Regions from separate parts of the Streptomyces sp. NPDC005775 genome, predicted to be linked through region 2. Evidence: riboswitches for the same ligand, from Rfam matches in the RefSeq annotation. Region 2 holds a riboswitch; the other holds the start of a gene.

Region 1 (7,816 bases), on a different contig from region 2:
TCCGCGTACCGCCCTATGCGCAGTCCCCTGCGCCTCCCGCTCCACCGCACCCGGGCAGCGCCTTCCCGGGCGGCGAGCCACCGGAGGGGTACACCCCCACCGCGCGGGACCTCCCCGTGATCAGCCGCGAGGACACCGTCCGGGTACGGGCGGTGCCCGACCCGCACCCGGCCCAGGAGCCGGGGCTCGGACCGCTGTACGTGGTGGGTGACGTCCACGGCTATCTGGACGAGCTCGTCGCCGCCCTCGCCGAACAGGAGCTGATCGACTCCGAGGGCAACTGGTCCGCGGGCAACGCGCGACTCTGGTTCCTCGGCGACTTCACCGACCGGGGCCCCGACGGAATCGGTGTCATCGACCTCGTGATGCGGCTCTCCGCCGAGGCCGCGGCCGCCGGCGGCTACTGCAAGGCACTGATGGGCAACCACGAACTGCTGCTCATCGGCGCCAAGCGGTTCGGCGACACCCCCGTCAACTCCGGCGCCGGAACGGCCACCTTCCAGGCCGCCTGGCTGCTCAACGGCGGCCAGAAGACCGACATGGAGCGGCTCCAGGACGTCCACCTCCAGTGGATGTCCCGGCTCGACGCCGTCGTCGAGGAGGACGAGCACCTCCTGATGCACTCGGACACGACGGCGTACCTCGATTACGGCTCCACCATCGAGGACGTCAACGACACGGTGCACGCCATTCTCACGCGGAACGACGCCGATGAATGCTGGGACCTCTTCCGCAAGCTGACCAAGCGGTTCGCCTTCCGCGACGAATCGGGTCCGCAAGCGGTGCAGGAGCTCATGGCGGCCTACGGCGGCAGACGCGTCGTCCATGGTCACAGCCCCATTCCCTACCTCCTCGGCGAGGTCGGCTCCGAGGACGGCGAGGACCGGTCGGCTCCGCTGGTGGACGGTCCGCACGTGTACGCGGGCGGGCTCGCCATCGCCATGGACGGCGGAGTGACCATGGCCGGAAAGCTACTGGTCGTGCAACTGCCCCTGCATGACTGACGTTCTCCGGGGAAGACGCATCCCGACCTGAATACGGCGACCACTGGGCCTATTTACGGAAACCCCCTGTCACCCCGTGCCGTGGGCGCTCTACCATCGGCGTATCAGTAGCAGGCTCTCCTCCGTTTCCGCCCGACTGCCCGGTTCGCGCGGGCGCAAAGGCCCTACGGAGCATCGGGGGATGCACATGAACAGCGCTCCGCACCTGCTGGCCGAGGACCGGCCCGAGTACGAGCGGATCCTCGACGACGCACTGCGTCACGCCCATGAACGACCGGATCTGGCCGCTGTCGGTGAACGCCTCAATCCGGTGCAGCTGCGCACGATGGCGATGGCGGCCACCGCGCTGATCACCGCCGCGGCCGCCACCGAGTACGAGCACTACGTGAAAGCCCGCGAGGAGGTCCGCGCCGCGGCCGCCGGACCGGACGAGGACGGAGCCCAGGACGCCGGCCCGCACGGCCCCCGCCAGTCGGGCGCCGGCGTAGGAGTCGTCATCACCACCCTGGCGCCGGTGCTGGCAGGCACAGCCGCGGTGATCTTCCTGCTCATCGGCTACGTCCTGAAGGCCCTCGACCCGCCCCCGGCGTTCGCACGCACCATGGTCGGCGCGGGCTGGTTCTTCGTTGCGGCCACGGCGGCCGCCATGCTCGTCGCCGCGGTCGGCCTCCTCATCACCGCTCTGCGCAACGGCTCGACCTCGGTGCCCGCCGAGGAGCAGGGCGAGGAACTGCCGGAGGACGCGGCACGCGCCAGGGAGGCCTGGCGGCACGCCCTGCTGGAACGCGGCATCCTGCCGTTCCTGCGGGACGCCCTCGCCGACCCCGGGGCCGCACCGGCCGCGCGCATCCCGCACCGCTCGGCCAACCGCATCCCGAAGATCGGCTACAGCAGGCCGGACTTCTCCAGCCCCGACGACGGCCCGGCTGCCGCGCCCCGGCCGACGTTCACCAGCCCGGACTTCACCAGCCCCGACTTCGGCGGCCCGGAACACGAGCTGGAGTGACCGCGGCGGGCACGCAATCCTCACGCCCCAAGCCCACCCCGCCTCACCCCCCTCCCCACACCCCCGCCGCCCCGCCTCGGCTGTGGCGTCCTACGATGCGTCAGTCCTCCGGCGGACCCTCCCGCCGGGCGACAGCGTGACGGAGTGCAGCGTCCACCTGCTGCCGGATGACGGCGACAAGCCGTTCGCGGCGGGTTTCGCGGAGGCGGACCGGCCAGGACTGGTGGCCTGGCGGGCCCCCCTCCGCTGAAGCGGGCAGGTCAGTCGGCCGTCTCCGCGAGCGGCAGGTACACCCGGTTCCCCGATGCCGCGAACTCCTCGGACTTCGCCTTCATACCCGCCTCGACGTCGTCGCTGCTCAGACCCATCTGAGAGCCGTACTTCGATGCGATGGTCTGAGAGATCTTCATCGAGCAGAACTTCGGCCCGCACATCGAGCAGAAGTGCGCCGTCTTCGCCGGCTCGGCCGGCAGCGTCTCATCGTGGAACTCCCGCGCGGTGTCCGGGTCGAGGGCCAGATTGAACTGGTCCTCCCAGCGGAACTCGAACCGGGCGTCCGACAACGCGTCGTCCCAGTCCTGCGCCCCCGGGTGCCCCTTGGCGAGGTCCGCCGCATGGGCCGCGATCTTGTAGGTGATGACCCCGGTCTTCACGTCGTCCCGGTTGGGCAGACCGAGGTGCTCCTTGGGCGTCACGTAGCAGAGCATCGCCGTACCCCACCAGGCGATCATCGCGGCGCCGATGCCCGAGGTGATGTGGTCGTACGCCGGCGCCACATCCGTCGTCAGCGGGCCGAGCGTGTAGAACGGCGCCTCCTCGCAGATCTCCTGCTGGAGGTCGATGTTCTCCTTGATCTTGTGCATCGGGACGTGGCCCGGCCCCTCGATCATGGTCTGGACCCCGAACCGCTTGGCGACCGTGTTCAGTTCGCCGAGCGTACGCAGCTCCGCGAACTGGGCCTCGTCGTTGGCGTCCGCGATCGACCCGGGCCGCAGCCCGTCGCCCAGGGAGTACGTCACGTCGTACGAGGCGAGGATCTCGCAGAGCTCCTCGAAGTGCTCGTAGAGGAAAGACTCCTTGTGGTGCGCGAGACACCACGCCGCCATGATCGAGCCGCCCCGGGAGACGATGCCGGTCTTGCGCCGGGCCGTCAGCGGCACGTACGGCAGGCGCACGCCGGCGTGCACCGTCATGTAGTCGACGCCCTGCTCGGCCTGCTCGATCACGGTGTCCTTGTAGACCTCCCAGGTCAGCTCCTCCGCCCTGCCGTCGACCTTCTCCAGGGCCTGGTAGAGCGGCACGGTGCCGATCGGGACGGGGGAGTTGCGAAGAACCCACTCACGGGTGGTGTGGATGTTGCGGCCGGTGGACAGATCCATGACGGTGTCGGCGCCCCACTTGGTCGCCCAGGTCATCTTGTCCACCTCCTCCTCGATGGAGGACGAGACCGCGGAGTTGCCGATGTTCGCGTTCACCTTCACCAGGAACCGCTTGCCGATGATCATCGGCTCGATCTCCGGGTGGTTGACGTTGACCGGCAGCACGGCCCGGCCGGCGGCGATCTCCTCGCGCACCACCTCGGGCCCGACGTTCTCCCGGATCGCGACGTACTCCATCTCCGGGGTGATTTCGCCCCGGCGGGCGTACGCGAGCTGGGTGACGGGACGGCCGTCCCGGCTGCGCCGCGGCTGCCGGGGGCGGCCGGGGAAGACCGCGTCCAGATTGCGCAGCCCACCGCGCGGTGAGGTGTGCTTGAGCCCGTCGTCCTCGGGCCGTCCGGGACGCCCCGTGTACTCCTCGGTGTCACCGCGGGCGATGATCCAGTGCTCCCGCAGGGGCGCCAGTCCCCGGCGGACATCGGTCTCGGTGGTGGGATCGGTGTACGGCCCCGACGTGTCGTACAGCGTCACGTCCTTGCCGTTGGTGAGGTGCACCTGACGAACCGGCACCCGGAGGTCCGGGCGTGAGCCCTGGACGTAACCCTTGTGCCAGCCGATGGACTTCCCGGCCTCGTCGTTCTGGTTCGAGGCAGGCGTGCGTGCATCCGATGTGGTCATGAGACCTACTCCCTACGCCGGCATTACCCGGTAACAGGTTCGGCGGTCGGCGCAGCCTGTCCCGTACGGACGTACGGAGATCAGCGCCCTCTCAGCCCGGTGCTCCGAGCTCCCGCGTGTGCAAAGGTGCCACCACGCTAGCGCCCTTGTTGGCGAGCTGAACAGAGGGCCCCTTGTCTTCTTGCGATGATCTGCCGGTGACGTCCCCTCATAGCGACCCCGAACCGCAGGGCCATCAGCACACGCACTCCCACAGCCACGGCCCCGCCGCTCCCGTCTCCGGTCATCTGCGCAAGGTGATCGCCGCCGTGCTGATCCCGTTCGCGGCGGCGGTAGTCGTCGGGCTCGTGGTCCTCTGGCCCGGTGGTGCGCCGGCGCACGAGCGCACCGGCGTCGGCTTCGACCGGCAGACCCAACAGGGCAAGGTGGTGAACATCGACAAGGTCGACTGCAAGGACGTGAACGCCTCGCAGCTGCCCGTCAGCGGCGAGAACGCCCCGCCCACCGGCGACCAGGCCGAGGGCGACGACGGGGCCGCCCTCTGCAAGAAGGCGACCGTCGAGATCACGAGCGGGAAGGACGACGGCCGGAAGTTCGTCGAGGTCGTCCAGCCCGACGCACCCCGGCAGCTGCGGGACGGTCAGGGGGTGGTGGTCGCGTACGCCCCGGACGCACCCCATGACCTCCAGTACTCCGTCACCGATGTGAACCGGAAGTTCCCGTTGATGCTGCTGGCGGGGATCTTCGCGCTGGTGGTGGTCGCCGTGGGCCGAATGCGCGGGGTGATGGCCCTGGTGGCGCTCGCCCTGTCGTTCGCCGTGCTGACCCTCTTCATCCTTCCGGCCATCCTGCAGGGCTCCAACCCGCTGGTCGTGGCGGTCGTCGGAGCGAGCGCGATCATGCTGATCGCGCTCTACATCTGCCACGGGCTGACGGCCCGCACCTCGGTCGCCGTCATCGGCACCCTGATCTCACTGCTGCTCATCGGACTGCTCGGCTCGCTCTTCATCGGCTGGGCGAGCCTGAGCGGGAACACCGATGACAACACCGGTCTCATCCACGGCCTGTATCCGCACATCGACATGAGCGGGCTGCTGCTGGCCGGCGTCATCATCGGTTCGCTGGGAGTGCTCGACGACGTGACGGTCACCCAGACCTCGGCGGTCTGGGAACTGCACCAGGCGGACCCGACGATGAGTGCGAAGAAGCTCTACCGGGCAGGGATCAGGATCGGACGCGACCACATCGCCTCGGTGGTCAACACCCTGGTGCTCGCCTACGCGGGCGCGGCGCTTCCGTTGCTGCTGCTGTTCTCGGTCGCCCAGAGCGGCGTGGGGACGGTGGCCAACAGCGAACTGGTGGCGGAGGAGATCGTGCGCACACTGATCGGCTCGATCGGGCTGGTCGCCTCGGTCCCGGTGACCACCGCGCTCGCGGCGCTGGTTGTCTCCGCGGACCGCGCCGGTTCCGGCGTGGACGCAGGACCTCCGCCTCCCGTACGGAGCGGCAGGGGACGCCGTCGTCGGGCGAGGTCCTGAGTGCCCGAACACGGAGAGCGATTCACCCGTTCGGCAGGTGTGCTGTTCGACCGGCAGGCAGGCCAAGGGCACGGGCTTCGTCAGCCGGCGTTCTGTTCCTCGGCCAGAATCCGCCCCAGTGCCTCTTCCAGATTGCCCTCGAAGTCACCCAGCGTGCACTCCTGCCCGAGCGGCACGAGTTTGTCCGTCCGGTCGAGAAATGCCACGAGAGGTGCCGTACCGGCCCTGAAGAGGGCTCGGTCGGCCCCCACCTGGAGCCTGATGTGGACATCGGACAGCCCTTCGGGCTCGGTCGGCCCGATGTGTACATCGCCGTCACCACTGGGGCTGTTGAGGCCGTCGAGCAGCAGCTCGCGGCCGAAAGCCCAGGTGACGGGGGCGTCGCCGGGCAGATGGAAGGTCATCCGGATCGCGTACGGATCGCACACTTCGTACCGGAGCTCCACCGGGATACGGAAAGAGAGCTCCTCGGAGACGAGGAAGCTCATCATGACCTCAGCTTGAACCGACTCGCGCATCGTTCAACCCCGCAGTAGATGAATCTGGCCAGGAATGATCCCCCATGGCCCTATTGACGCCATCGTGGTGCACGCGATAGCAGATCACAAGGAGTGATTTTTCAGATACTGATAGAGAACACGAACGAACGCAAGAGGCTGGCCACTTCGCCACGTAGTCGTTCGACTGCGGGGAGCAACCGTTCTTCCTGGTCGAGGGGGACCGAAATGGCCATCGCGGCTGCCGTGAATCCGGCCGTGATCGGAATGGCCGCGCAGACCGTGCCGAGGGCGTACTCCTGTCGTTCGATGACAGGTTCCATACGCTCGATCGACCGCAGCCGCTCAAGGAGTGCCGGACGGTCGCGCACGGAGTAGCGGGTCAGCGGGCGCACCGGATGCCGGTCCAGGTGGTCCTCGCGGGCCTGCTCGTCGAGCTGGCTCAGCAGACACTGGCCGATCGCGTGGGCGTGCCCCGTCTCGCCGAAGGCCGCCCACTCCTCCACCGCCGGAGCCGCCGGGGTGTCCGCGACCGCGACGAGTTCGATCTCACCGTCGCGGTAGACGGCGCAGTACACCGGGGCGCCGATGATGTCCCGCCACCGCCCCAGGGACTGGGTCATTCTGCTGCGCCGATTCTGCAGCGCGCCGTCGTCCACCAGCCGCTCCGCGGCGGCGCCGAAGAGGAAGACACCGTTCTCCCTGCGCAGATACCCCTCGTGGGTCAGCGTGCGCAGCAAGTGGTAGGCGGTGGGAAGGGGGAGCCCCGCTTCCCGTGCGAGCTGTTTGGCCGGAGCCCCGTCCCGATGGGTGCCCACAGCCTCCAGCAGCCTCAGTGCCCGCTGCACCGATCCGATCAACGTCGGTACAGCGGTACTCGATGCCGTGGTCAACGGTCACCCCCAGGCATGGTGACGGGCGGTCAGCCCGCCTGTGGGGGCCGCCCCCACAGATCTGCCGCAGGCCTGGGGTCCAGAAGGCCGGATGCCGTACAAACCACTGGTCAGGGTGGCTACTGACGGTGTTTTCCCAGGTGGCGGCAGCGGACTGTCACTGTATCGGGAGCATCCGGACGAGGTGCCGTTTCACCTTCCGCTTAGCTCAGCTGGGCTAATCACCCGGCCGGCCGCGCGGTAACCGGTCGCGCTACCAGTCGCCTCGCGAGGAGGACGACATGAACTTCCGTACGACGAAGACGAGCCCGCCGATCAGGATCACGAAGATCAGGACCTTGAACAGCAGACCGATCACGAAGCCGACGATGCTGGCGATCAGGCCGCCGAACACGACGATCGCGATGACGGGCACCGCGATCCACTTCACCCACCAGGGCATTCCCGCGAATATCTCCCGCACGGCCATCGTCCATACCTCGTCTCTGTGAGTTCCTGCTTCGATGCTAGAGGTGTCCGGGCGGGCTGCGGGGGCCCTGACCCCTTGAACTCCCCTGATCGATCCCCTAGGGATCCCCGAGACGCGGCTCGGCCCTCGGGGGGCCACAACTCCGTCCCGGCGCGATGGACGACTCAGCCCTCGGGCGGCGAGAACACCACCATCACGCGCAGGTCCTCCGTGATGTGGTGGAACTTGTGGGCGGTGCCGGCAGGCACGTACACGACACTTCCTCTGCCTACCTGCGTGGTTTCCATGCCCACGGTGATCGACGCACGTCCGCTGACGACGAGGTAGACCTCGTCCTGGTTGTGCGGCTGCT
Region 2 (7,816 bases):
GGCCGGGACGTCCTCGTTGAGGTGCTGGTAGATGACCTGGGCGGGGGAGTCCCCGGTGTGCGGCTTGGCGCCCGTCAGCATCTCGTACAGCACGACACCGCACGCGTACACATCGGCGCGGGTGTCCGCGGTGCCGTGCTCGATCTGCTCGGGGGCGAGGTAGGAGACCGTCCCCAGGATGCTCCCGGTGGTGTTCGTGACCGAGCCCACGGCCCGGACCAGGCCGAAGTCGGCGACCTTGACCCGGCCGTCGTCGCCTATGAGCACGTTCTCCGGCTTCATGTCCCGGTGGACGAAGCCTGCCCGGTGCGCGGCCCCCAGCGCGGCGAGCACCGGTTCCAGGATGTCCAGCGCGGCCCGCGGCTGCAGGGCACCCCGCTCGCGCAGTACGTCGCGCAGCGTGCACCCCGCCACGTACTCCATCGCGAGGTAGACGTACTGCTCCTGGGCGCCCTGGTCGAAGACCGCGACCACGTTCGGGTGCGCGAGCCGGGCCACCGACTTGGCTTCACGGATGAAGCGCTCGACGAACGAGGCGTCGGTCGCGAGGGCCGGATGCATCACCTTGAGGGCGAGCACCCGGTCGAGCCGGGTGTCCATGGCCCGGTAGACCGTGGCCATGCCGCCCACGGCGATGCGGGCATCGACGCGGTAGCGGCCGTCGAGCAGCTGCCCGACGAGAGGGTCCTGGAGGGTCGTATCCACGGAGCCGAGTCTACGAGGCACCGCGGACACGGCCGACTGGCGGAGCGGTCCCGGCTCCGTACTGCAGCCGAGCCGTGACAGGGACATGCGATTTCGTGCCGCGGAACGGGTGGGGCGCCGGGTTCGGGAGGGGCCTCGGCAGGGACATGAGATGCACCACACGGGCCGCCCGGGAGCGGGTCAGAACGCCGGGCGCTCCGGATCCAGCACCGCCCGCCCCGCCACCGGCGACGAGGCCTCGGCGAAGTGGCGACGGGGGATCCGCCCCGCGCGGTAAGCGAGCCGCCCGGCCTCCACCGCGTGCCGCATCGCGGCGGCCATCAGCTCCGGTTCCTGCGCCCGGGTCACTGCCGACGCCAGCATCACGGCCGTGCATCCGAGCTCCATCGCCAGCGCCACGTCCGAAGCCGTCCCGGCGCCGGCGTCGAGGATCACCGGCACCCGCGCCTGTTCGACGATCAGCTGGAAGTTGTGCGGATTGCGGATGCCCAGGCCGGAGCCGATGGGGGAGCCGAGCGGCATGATCGCCGCGCACCCCACGTCCTCCAGCTTCCGGGCCAGGACCGGGTCGTCGTTCGTGTACGGCAGCACGGTGAAACCGTCGTCCACCAGCGTCTCCGCGGCGTCCAGCAGCTCGATGGGGTCGGGCAGCAGGGTGCGCTCGTCCGCCACCACCTCCAGCTTGACCCAGTCGGTGCCGAGCGCCTCGCGGGCCAGCCGGGCGGTGAGCACGGCCTCGCCCGCCGTGAAGCAGCCGGCCGTGTTCGGCAGCACACGGATGGAGAGCCGCTCCAGCACGGAGAGCACGGAGCCGTGCACGGTCGGGTCGAGGCGGCGCATCGCCACGGTGGTCAGCTCGGTGCCGGACGCGGTCAGGGACCGCTCCAGCACGTCCAGGCTGGGTGCGCCGCCGGTCCCCATGATCAGCCGGGAACCGAGGACGGTGCCGCCGAGCGAGAAGACGTCGTCGGACATGGTCAGCCTCCCTGGACCGCGGTGAGGACCTCGACCCGGTCGCCGTCGGTGAGGGTGGCCGCGGGCCACTGGCCACGCGGGACGACGCTCTCGTTCAGGGCGGCCGCGACGCCGGAGGGCGCATGCGTCATGGAGGCGACCAGGGTCTGCAGAGAGGTCCCGGGCACCACGGCGACGGCCTCGCCGTTCACGGAGACGTTCACGGAGACGTTCGCGGAGACGTTCGCGGAGACGTTCACAGGGTCGTTGTTCGCGGACGGGGACGCGGACGCGGCCGCGGGGGCGGGTACGGGCTCGGTCATGCGGGCTGCTCCTGTCGTACGGGGGCGGCGGTGGGGGAGAAACGGCCGGGGGAGAAGGGGCGGGCCACCTCGGGCAGCTCGCCGTCGGCCAGCAGCTGTGCCATGGCGTCCCCGGTGACGGGGGTGAGGAGTACCCCGTTGCGGTGGTGCCCGGTGGCGAGGTGGAGGCCGGGCAGGGCGGTGCGGCCGAGCAGCGGGGCGTTGTCGGGGGAGGCGGGGCGCAGGCCGGCGACGGTTTCGGTGAGCGGCAGCTCGGTGATGCCCGGCACCAGCTCGTGCGCGTCGCGCAGCAGCTCGTACACGCCGCCCGCCGTGACGGTGGTGTCCCAGCCCATCTCCTCGCTGGTGGCGCCGATGACCAGCTCGCCGTTCTCGCGCGGTACGAGATAGACGTGGCTGCCCCGGACCACGGCCCGGACGGTGCGGGAGAGGAAGGGGGCGTACGCGGGAGGCACGGTCAGCCGCAGCACCTGGCCCTTCACCGGGCGGACCGGAGGTACGACGTGCTCCGGCACCCCCGCGAGCCGGCCGCTGAGGCTGCCCGCCGCGAGCACGACCTGATCGGCCGCCGCCCGCGTCCCGTCGGCCAGCACGGCTCCGGTGGCGCGGCCGTTCGTGACCGCGAGCCGTTCGGCCCGTTGGCGGTGGAAGGCGACCCCGGCCCGCTCGCACGCCGTCAGGAGGGCGGAGGCCAGCCGCCTCGGGTCGACCTGATGGTCGCCGTCGACCCGCAGACCCCCGCGTACGCCCGGGGCGAGCATCGGCTCCAGGCGGCGGCACTCACGGCCGGTCAGCCACTCCGACTCCAGCCCCGAGCGGCGCTGCAGGGCGTGGAGTTCCCGCAGATGGGCCCGGTCGTCGGCGTCGAGAGCGACGGCCAGGGTGCCGCAGGCGCGGAAGCCGATGTCCTGCCCGCTCGCCGCCTCCAGCTCGGCCGCGAACGCCGGATAGCGGGCGGCGGACGCGACGTTGAGGCCGAGCAGCATCTCCTCGCCGTAGTGCAGTTCGGTGACGGCGGCCAGCATTCCGGCCGCGACCTGGGCGGCGCCGCCGCCCGGTGCGGGATCGACGACCGCGGTGGCCAGGCCGCGCCGGGCGGCCCGCCAGGCGGTGACCAGGCCGATGATGCCGCCCCCGATGACGAGGACGTCGGACCCGTTCGCAGGGTGCGTACGCATGGGCGTCCAGCCCCTCCCTTCGCCGGCATGACCCGGATCAGGTTCGTACGGTCGGAGGCCGTCCAGCCTCCCTCTCAGCCCGGTGCGTCCGGGCTCCCGCGAGTGATGTGCACGGCCACCCTAAACCGTTGCCCCGCGACCCCGGCAAGGGAGCCGACGGTGCGGTGGACACGGGCAGGGGTGCGGCGATCCGGTCACCGTGAGCGGGGCACCGGCTACCTGACGGTGTGTCAGGTGCTTAAGGTGGACGGGTGGACGAGCAGAGCGGACAGCAGCAGACAGAAGCACGGCAGGGCACTCGCGTCGTGATCGCCGGAGCGGGCATGGCGGGCGTGCAGACCGCCGTGGCCCTGCGCGAACGGGGCTGCACCGGCCCCGTCACGCTGATCGGCGCCGAACCGCATCAGCCGTACGACCGGCCGCCGCTGTCGAAGGCGGTCCTCCTCGGGAAGGCCGAGGACTCGGCCTTCGACATCGACTTCGAGGCGCTGGAGATCGCCCTGCGGCTCGGCCTCGACGTGACCGCGCTGCGCGCGGCGGACCACGAACTGGACACCCCGGAGGGGCCCGTCCCCTACGACGTCCTGGTCGTCGCCACCGGGGCCGAGCCCCTGGTGCTGCCCGGCTCCGAGGGCGTCCCGGGAGTCCACCTCCTGCGCACACTGGACGACGCCGCCCGGCTGAGGCCGGTCCTCGAACGCCGGCACGACGTCGTGGTCGTCGGCGCGGGCTGGATCGGCGCCGAGTTCGCCACCGCCGCCCGGGCGGCCGGCTGCGCGGTCACCGTCGTCGAGGCCGCCGACCACCCGCTCGCCGGCGCGCTGCCCGCCGAGGTCGCCGCCCCCATGGCCGGCTGGTACGCCGAGAGCGGCGCCGTACTCCTCACCGGCGCGCGCGTCGACAGCATCGCGCCCGGCCGCGTGGTCCTGGCCGACGGCCGCACGGTCCCGGCGGACGCGGTCGTCGTCGGCATCGGCGCCCGGCCCGCGACCGGATGGCTCGCCGGTTCGGGCATCGAGCTCGGGCCGGACGGATCGGTGACCGCCGACGCGTCACTGCACACCTCGCTCCCCGATGTGTACGCGGTCGGGGACTGCGCCTCCTTCCCCTCGGCCCGGTACGGCGAGCGGCTGCTCGTCCACCACTGGGACAACGCCCTCCAGGGCCCCCGGACGGTCGCCGCAGCCGTCGCCGCCTCTGATTCCGTGGGCGACGGGCCGCCCCCGGTCTACGACCCCGTGCCGTACTTCTGGTCCGAGCAGTTCGGCCGCTTCGTCCAGTACGCGGGCCACCACACGCGGGCCGACACGCTGGTGTGGCGCGGCGATCCGGCCGAGCCGTCGTGGACGGTGTGCTGGCTGCGGGCCGGCGCGCTCGTCGCCGTACTGGCGGTCGGCCGTCCGCGCGATCTGGCGCAGGGGCGCAAACTCGTCGAATCGGGGGCGGAACTCGCGCCGGAGCGGGTCGCCGACCCCGCCGTTCCCCTGAAATCGGCCACGCTCTGACGGGCCGACCGGCCCCCGTACGGGCGGCCCGGGTACCGACTGTCGGTCCGGGATGGCACGCTTGTCCCCGTGACCGAGATTGACGCAAAGATCGATGCTCTCGTCCCTGCCTGGCTCCACCTCCCCGACATCGCCGAAATGTTCGATGTCCAGGTGACGCGTGTACGCCAGCTGGTCAAGGAGGGCCAGCTCATCGCCGTACGGCGTGGTGAGAACCGGGCGCTCCAGGTGCCTGCCGCCTTCATCGACGGCGACAAGGTGGTCAAGGGCCTTTCGGGGACCCTGACGCTCCTGAGGGACGACGGCTACTCCGACGCGGAGATGCTGGAATGGCTCTTCACCCCCGACCCGAGCCTGCCGGGCACGCCCGCGCAGGCGCTGAGTGAGAATCGTGGCACGGAGGTGAAGCGCCGCGCCCAGGCGCTCGCCGTCTGAACCACAGCCGCACAGGGGACGCGGGCCGCTCGGTGCGGTCCGCGTCCGCGCGGCACCGCACCGAACCACCGTCATCGTCGTCCCCGGGGGGAACCGCACCATGTCCACGCCTCGCGCGCTGCTGTCCGACGCCCGGCTCTACCTGTGCACGGACGCCCGCCGGCGCCAGGGCGACCTTCCCGAGTTCCTCGACGCGGTCCTGACCAGCGGCGTCGACATCATTCAGCTGCGCGACAAGGGCATGGAGGCGGCCGAGGAACTCGAACACCTCGCGCTCTTCGCCGACGCCTGCAAGCGCCACGGCAAACTCCTCGCGGTCAACGACCGGGCCGATGTCGCCCACGCCATCGGTTCCGACGTGCTGCACCTGGGCCAGGGCGACCTGCCGGTCCCGGCCGCCCGCGCGATCATCGGCCAGGACGTGGTCATCGGCCGCTCGACCCACGCCGGGTCCGAGGTCGACGCGGCCGTCGCCGAGCCCGGCGTCGACTACTTCTGCACCGGCCCCTGCTGGCCCACCCCGACCAAGCCCGGCCGCCACGCCCCCGGCCTGGACCTCGTCCGCTACGCCGCCTCGCTCGCCCCCGCCCGCCCCTGGTTCGCCATCGGCGGGATCGACGCCGGCAACCTCGACGAGGTGCTGGACGCCGGAGCGCGCCGGGTCGTCGTCGTGCGGGCCGTCACCGAGGCGTCCGATCCGGCGTCGGCCGCCGCCGAACTGGCCGGAAGGATCCGGGACCGCGCGCAGGCGTGAACCGGACGTGCGACCGAGGTCGGTTCGAGACAGAAGTGTCCGAAGCGTGGACAAAGATCGGGCAATCGAGCCAAATCGCCCCAGTTCGGTTGGGGCGTCCGCCGCACCCTGGTTAACCTGCCGGTATGGCCCTTGGCACACCCTCCACCAGGACAGATCACGCGCGCACCGTGCGTGAGATGCTCGCGACCGGCAAGACCTCGTACTCCTTCGAGTTCTGGGCGCCCAAGACCGAGAAGGGCGAGCGGAACCTCTGGAACGCGCTGCGCCGGGTCGAGGCGGTGGGACCGAGCTTCGTCTCCGTGACATACGGAGCCGGTGGGTCCACCCGGGCCGGGACGGTCAAGGCGACCCAGGACATCGCCGCCGAGTCCACGCTCACCCCGGTCGCGCACCTCACGGCGGTCAACCACTCCATCGCTGAACTGCGCAACATGGTGGGGCAGTACGCGGACGCCGGCATCCGGAACATCCTCGCCGTGCGCGGAGACCCGCCGGGCGACCCGATGGGCCCGTGGGTCGAGCACCCGCAGGGCGTGCGGTACGCGGCGGACCTCGTCCGGCTGATCAAGGAATCCGGAGATTTCTGTGTCGGCGTCGCGGCATTCCCCGAACGGCACCCCCGCTCGGAGGACTGGGACACCGACATCCGGCATTTCGTGGACAAGTGCCGCGCCGGTGCGGACTATGCGATCACGCAGATGTTCTTCGACCCGGACGCCTATCTCCGGATGCGTGACCGGGTGGTCGCTGCGGGTTGCGACACGCCCGTCATTCCTGAGGTCATGCCCCTCACGAGCGTCCGGCAACTGGAGAGATTCGCGCAGCTCAGCAACGCGACCCTGCCGGTGGAACTGAAAGAACGCATCCTCGCCGCCAAGGACGATCCCGCCGCTGTACGCTCCATTGGCATCGACTTCGCAACGCGGTTCTGCGCGAAGCTGCTTTCCGAGGGTGTTCCCGGGCTGCACTTCATCACGTTGAACAACTCGACGGCGACGCTCGAAATCTACGAGAATCTCGGACTGCACAAGCAGTCGTGACCGGCCGTACCCGCCGCGACCCGGGGCGGTGGCCGTAGAAGGGGGCGGGCATGGGCTGGACGGTCCTCTACATCGCGTTCGGCATCGTCGCACTGTGGCTGCTCGGTGAGGTGCTGCTGCAGTACAAGGCACGCCTCCGCTGGCGCCTGCTCGCCTTCACCGGCTTCGTCGGTGTCGTCATCGGTGTCCTGATGCCGTCCGTGTTCGTCATCGTCGTCGGCGCGATCGCCTTCGCGACGGGCCAGACGTACGTCACGCTCTCCTTCCGCCGCGGCTTCTCGACGGGCTGGGCCATAGGGGGCAGCCCCGGGGAGAGCCGGCGCCGCCGGGGCGGCGGAGCCGACCGCGAGCCCACGCTGCAGGTCTCGGACCTGGAGACGGAGTACGACCACGAGGCCTCGCGACAGCCGGAGTCCGCACCGCAGGCCGGACCGGCCGCGGTCTACGCCCCGGAGCCGCTCCCGGACGACACCGGGCAGTACGGCATCTACACCGATCCCCGCCCGCAGCCGGAGCAGCACCAGGAACCGCAGCAGTCGCAGTACGCGGCGTACGACCCGTACGCCGACCCCGCCGCGTACCCGGCGCAGGGTCAGGACTCGTACGGCGGGCAGGAGACCTACGGCGGCCAGGAGACCTACGGCGGTCAGGACACCTACGCGGGGGCCGGTCAGTACGACTACGGCACGGACCAGCAGCAGTACGCCGCCTACTCCGATCCGTACATCGGCACCACCGCGAGCACCCCGCAGTACGGCACGTACGAGAACTACGCGGACGAGGGGAACGGCGGGAACTACGACAGCTACGACAGCGGACGGCAGTTCGCCGACCCGTACGCCTCCTCCCAGCCGTACGCCTCCGACACCCCGCCGGGCGGCGTCTGGGTGCCGCAGCAGCGCGAGGGCGAGCAGTACCC

What was found. Region 2 has a riboswitch for thiamine pyrophosphate ahead of thiO (glycine oxidase ThiO). Riboswitches for the same ligand answer to the same signal wherever they lie in the genome.
Region 1: it holds a riboswitch for thiamine pyrophosphate, as region 2 does, so the genes downstream of both, thiC (phosphomethylpyrimidine synthase ThiC) here and thiO (glycine oxidase ThiO) in region 2, are expected to answer to the same signal.

Annotation. Positions count from the first base shown of each region.
Region 1 is NZ_JBIAIU010000008.1:311,581-319,396, forward strand. Features, by position in the region: gene ACFYPA_RS20735 (metallophosphoesterase) at 1-1,004, shown strand, start outside; gene ACFYPA_RS20740 (hypothetical protein) at 1,186-2,010, shown strand; gene thiC (phosphomethylpyrimidine synthase ThiC) at 2,271-4,067, opposite strand; TPP riboswitch at 4,060-4,193, opposite strand; gene ACFYPA_RS20750 (YibE/F family protein) at 4,265-5,605, shown strand; gene ACFYPA_RS20755 (SsgA family sporulation/cell division regulator) at 5,686-6,123, opposite strand; gene ACFYPA_RS20760 (helix-turn-helix domain-containing protein) at 6,225-6,995, opposite strand; gene ACFYPA_RS20765 (DUF5326 family protein) at 7,249-7,458, opposite strand; gene ACFYPA_RS20770 (cupin domain-containing protein) at 7,629-7,816, opposite strand, start outside.
Region 2 is NZ_JBIAIU010000011.1:76,810-84,625, forward strand. Features, by position in the region: gene pknB (Stk1 family PASTA domain-containing Ser/Thr kinase) at 1-705, opposite strand, end outside; gene ACFYPA_RS24705 (thiazole synthase) at 886-1,680, opposite strand; gene thiS (sulfur carrier protein ThiS) at 1,683-1,883, opposite strand; gene thiO (glycine oxidase ThiO) at 1,979-3,160, opposite strand; TPP riboswitch at 3,158-3,270, opposite strand; gene ACFYPA_RS24720 (NAD(P)/FAD-dependent oxidoreductase) at 3,484-4,665, shown strand; gene ACFYPA_RS24725 (Rv2175c family DNA-binding protein) at 4,735-5,100, shown strand; gene thiE (thiamine phosphate synthase) at 5,201-5,854, shown strand; gene metF (methylenetetrahydrofolate reductase [NAD(P)H]) at 5,980-6,897, shown strand; gene ACFYPA_RS24740 (hypothetical protein) at 6,948-7,816, shown strand, end outside.